2 regions of the Paenibacillus germinis genome follow, and region 1 is predicted to be linked to the other one. Evidence: a T-box and tRNA genes for the amino acid it is inferred to sense, from the RefSeq annotation. Region 1 holds a T-box; the other holds one or more tRNA genes.
The links. A T-box is a leader RNA that pairs with one kind of tRNA and senses whether it is charged. The one in region 1 lies ahead of GC102_RS35870 (valine--tRNA ligase), so its partner is inferred to be a tRNA-Val.

Region 1 (2,398 bases):
TCAGGTAATTACTCTGGATGATCAGGCAATCCTGAAAGGAAATTTGCTGCTCACGGGTAATTATTTCAGTGAAGAAAGGGATACACCCAGATCACTAGAGCATCTGATTCCAGTCGAGATCACATTACCTTTAAATCGTATTCATCGTGTGGAAGATATTCAGGTCGAGATTGAAAATTTTGATATTGATCTTTTATCAGCGCGAAGTCTGAACGTTACAGGTGTTCTTTCCCTGCAAGGCGTCGAAATTGTGTCGGCTCCGCTGGAGAGCTGGCGGGAAGAAGAGGAAGTTACTTTTGTTCATGAGGTTAACATCCCAAGTTTTGAGCCGCCTGTGCCCTATCAGCCACAGCCCGTACAGGAACCTCCGGCAGTTCCAACCATACGAGAACCCGTGAATGCAGCGTCTTATGCTGATGCTCTTCCATTTGTGGCTCCCGTTCAAGATGAGGTTGGTTCTGACGATGGTGCAGTTGTCGTGGAGTTTGAACAAACCGAAATAAAGGTGACACCCCATCAAGAAAGCACGGTGGTTTCGGAAGACAAGAAAGAACTCAAAGTCGCCTTTGGCAAAAAGGCGAATGAGGCTGTGGACATCAACCCGTACGGTATTAAATCGCTTCTTTCAAAGGCGGGCTCGTATCTTACCGATAAGAGGAATGCAGAAGCAGAAGCGCAAGCTGCGCTTGCGGAAGAGACGCGAATAGATGCTGTGGAGTGGAAGCGACTCTTTCTTCAAAGCAACACAGGGACGCAAGAGTTTAGGAAACTAAAACTTTGCATTGTTCAAAAAGAAGATACGTTGGAATCGATTGCCAAACGATATCAGCTCAACCCGCGTGAGCTTCAACTCCTGAATCGTATGAGTGATCAAGAAATTTCAGTTGGGCAGGTTATTTATCTGCCTAGATAAATAACAGATACATAGGCAAGAGCCTTTGGCTGCTTATAGCGGCTGGGGGCTCTTATTCATTTTCGTAACATCTTTCGGAAGCAAGCATAATTTATGCAAAAAAGGTAATACTGGAATGATATATTGACTCTATTTCAAATGTTCGATATCATATGATGTAAACCATTTTGAGTAATATTGGAAACGTTGATAGGGAGTAGTAGGCGGTAAGCCCTTCAGAGAGTGGAACTGGTAGCGCTGAAAGGTTCCATAGGAAGCAACCGAACGAAGTCGCCCTGGAGTTGTGAGTGTGATTGTATGCGCCCGTTTATGCGGTGAGCAGCATTAGCATTCGCCGGCCGCAGCCGTTATCTGTTTGAGAGCCACGCGCTTCTTTTGAAGCTGCGCGGAATGAAGGTGGTACCACGGAAGCAAGCCTTTCGTCCTTTGCGGGGCGGAGGGCTTTTTTTGTTTGAATGGACGCCGATGTGAGATGACTTACAGGCCTTATAAGCCTGTTTAACAGAGATAATAGTAATGGAGGTAATCCTATGACCGAAGCTAATGAGACCAAAGAACAATTGCAAATGCCTACTACGTACGATCCTAAAGAAGCTGAGCGCAAGTGGTATGATTACTGGATTAAAAATGAATTTTTCAAAGCAGGCACTCGTCCTGATGCAGAAACCTACACCATTGTGATTCCACCTCCGAACGTAACAGGTATGCTGCATATCGGGCATGCGCTTGATTTTACACTACAGGATATTTTAATTCGTACCAAACGGATGCAGGGTTATGACGCACTTTGGCTGCCTGGATCTGACCACGCAGGTATTGCTACCCAAACTAGGGTAGAGCAAAAGCTCCGTGAGCAAGGACAATCACGCTATGATCTTGGACGCGAGAAGTTCTTGGAGAAGGTGTGGGAGTGGAAGGAGCTATATGCGAACACGATTCGTGAGCAATGGGCCAAAATGGGCTTCTCGCTGGATTATTCGCGTGAACGCTTCACCTTGGATGAGGGGCTATCACAAGCCGTTCGTGAAGTATTCGTAAGCCTTTATGAGAAAGGCCTCATCTATCGCGGGAAATATATTATTAACTGGGATCCAGCGGCTCGTACAGCGCTGTCTGACATTGAAGTAGAATATAAAGAGGTGCAAGGCGCTCTCTATCACTTAGAATACAAAACGACGGATGGAACAGGTTCAATCGTTGTTGCCACGACGCGTCCTGAGACGATGCTAGGGGATACAGCTGTCGCTGTTCATCCAAAGGATGAGCGCTATAAGCATCTCATCGGCAAAATGCTGCTTCTCCCAATCGTAAACCGCGAGATACCGGTCATAGCAGATGAGTATGTGGATAAAGAGTTCGGAAGCGGCGCCGTCAAAATTACACCGGCTCACGACCCGAACGACTTCGAAGTCGGGAAGCGTCATGACCTGCCGCAAATTCTTGTTATGGATGAAACGGGTACGATGAACGCGAATGCGGGGCCGT
Region 2 (2,398 bases), on a different contig from region 1:
TTCTAATATGATCGAACTGATTGCTCTTATCGCACTCGCAGGTGCTTACAGCGGCATTTTAGAAAGGTATCGTATCCTAGAGACTTATATGCAAAAGCTGCTAGGGGAGACGTCAGCTTCACTCCTTTCAGCGACTGTACGAACATCCCTGTATGGCTTAGGACTTGGCCTTGTTTCGTGTACGCAAACATTGCCTATTATGATGACGGGGCGGAGTTTACTGCCTTTTTGGGAAGAGAGATTTCCTCGCAGTCAACTTGCACGAGTTGTGGCCGATTCAAGCCTTATTCTAGCTGCGATGATTCCGTGGAACATGCTTGCCATCGTCTGTGGAACAATAGTAGGTGTACCCGTGTTAGCGTATGTCGGCTATGCGCCGTTTCTTTGGGCTTTGCCTGTATGTACCTTGCTGTGGTCATTATGGTGGAGGAAAAGTGGAAGTTTAAGTAGTAGAAGAGGAGTGGGGTTCGATGGCTAATACCTATTTTATTTCGGACCATCACTTTGGTCATTCATCCATTATTGATTTCGAAGCTAGGCCTTTCGCCGATGCAGACGAAATGACCGCGAACATGATTGCCAAATGGAACGCTGTCGTCAACAAAGAAGACAAAGTATTTCATCTAGGGGATTTTTCCTTCTTGAATAAAGAGCGAACCAAAGCCATTGTTTCAGAGCTAAATGGTTACAAAATCCTCATCCTAGGTAACCACGATCGGGGGAGGTCGAGAACCTGGTGGCTTGAAGTCGGTTTTGACGAAGTGAGCGAGTACCCGATCATTTATAAGAATTTCTTTTTCCTATCCCATGAGCCGATGTATATGAATAAACAAATGCCCTACGTCAACGTACACGGCCACATTCACAGCCAGAAATACGAGGGACGCCATTACTTTAATGTGAGTGTGGAGCATTGGGATTATACGCCAGTTTCTTTTGAACAGATTCGAGATTCAGTTGTGGTGAGTGAGGAGCAGTCGTGATGGTACGGTTTCATCGTACCTTTTTTCTTGTTTTAATCTTTAACTTCACATAACTACATCAGACGATCATTCGGATTAGTGCATAAGATATTATTACCTTGTGTGCTGGGGTGAAAAACGAAAGAAAACCCTTACGAAGTAAGGGTTTTCTTAGTATGACCTGTAGTGGGCTCGAACCACTGACCCCTACCCTGTCAAGATAGTGCTCTCCCAGCTGAGCTAACAAGTCGTTTTTTGAAGACAATTAGTAATATACCAAGGATTTAAGTGATTGTCAACAGATGGTTTTCATTCTTATTTACGCCAATAACGGAACAGCTTTTGGAAAAACGGATTCGTCATGCGTTTCTTTTTGGACCTAGGAATATAGGATAAATTCGCGAGTGAACCGTGAGATACCTCGTCATTTTTGAGGAGCAGGCTAGAAAGTTCTTCCTTTGAAACACCTTGTGCTGTCATGGTAGTTGTCAACCCTTCCGGACAATCTTGACACTACTGTACCATACTTAGGAGCTTGTTTGATAGTAGGGCTTTCATCTTGTCTTGATTTATGGTAACTTGATGACAGTAGATCTTGGGAGGAACAAGGAAATGACGAAACAACAGCATCGATGGAATTTACGTTTGAAGAGCAGTAATGTATACTTAGGCACCGTATATTTAGGGGATCCGCTTCCAGAAGTCGAAGATGTTATCATGATTGGCGAGAAGAAATATACGATCCTCGAACTTGGGAGTAATCGTGACGCAAGTGACGTGTTTGTTGAAGAAGTGAAAAAGAAATAATGGTTCAAAGTGAGCGCTATTCTAGTCGGATGATTCCGATAGATGGCGTTTTTTTATGTTCTCTATGCAATAAAAAGAGGCTGCTCTTTACAGCCTCCGTGTATGTATTAGGTGATGTTGTATAAAGAAGCAAGGCAATCAACGAACATTTTGTTATATTCTTCGCGGGTATAGTCTTTATTGCAAGCAATGTCTCTTCCTAGGAATTGAAACCAGGTAATTTCGGTGGGGATTTTTTTGTATACAAACTTTTCGTTCTGGATGAGGAATGTATCATTCTCGAAATACGGTACATTGTCAAATTGGAGAGCTTTTTCGCCTTTTTGTTCACTAACTAATGTGGCCAAAAGTATTAGCATACGATAGGGATCACGGAATATTTCATATTGTTCAGTCAAGGTAAACACTCCTTTATCGGATAATGGACAACGTAATCATACTAGAACTAATTTCAGAATAGAATACTTCCGTGGAAACTGGTGAGGAAATTGAAGGAATAGATGATCATTTCGAAGGAAAAAAAGAAAAGACTGATTTTCACTCTAAGGAGGATCGAGTGAATCAGTCTTTTTTGCTTGCTCCTACATCAAAGGATTAGCGTTTAAAGCTGGAAAGTTGTTGCTCAGCTA

Region 2: it encodes a tRNA-Val, which carries the amino acid that the T-box ahead of GC102_RS35870 (valine--tRNA ligase) is inferred to sense. The anticodon was not compared.

The regions. Positions count from the first base shown of each region.
Region 1 covers NZ_WHOC01000183.1:137,944-140,341, forward strand. The annotation lists gene GC102_RS35865 (LysM peptidoglycan-binding domain-containing protein) at 1-913, shown strand, start outside; T-box leader at 1,091-1,343, shown strand; gene GC102_RS35870 (valine--tRNA ligase) at 1,444-2,398, shown strand, end outside.
Region 2 covers NZ_WHOC01000019.1:483,837-486,234, reverse strand. The annotation lists gene GC102_RS04675 (Na+/H+ antiporter NhaC family protein) at 1-478, shown strand, start outside; gene GC102_RS04670 (metallophosphoesterase) at 471-983, shown strand; tRNA gene GC102_RS04665 (tRNA-Val) at 1,140-1,212, opposite strand; gene GC102_RS04660 (hypothetical protein) at 1,278-1,442, opposite strand; gene GC102_RS04655 (hypothetical protein) at 1,575-1,769, shown strand; gene GC102_RS04650 (hypothetical protein) at 1,877-2,176, opposite strand; gene GC102_RS04645 (alpha/beta-type small acid-soluble spore protein) at 2,364-2,398, opposite strand, start outside.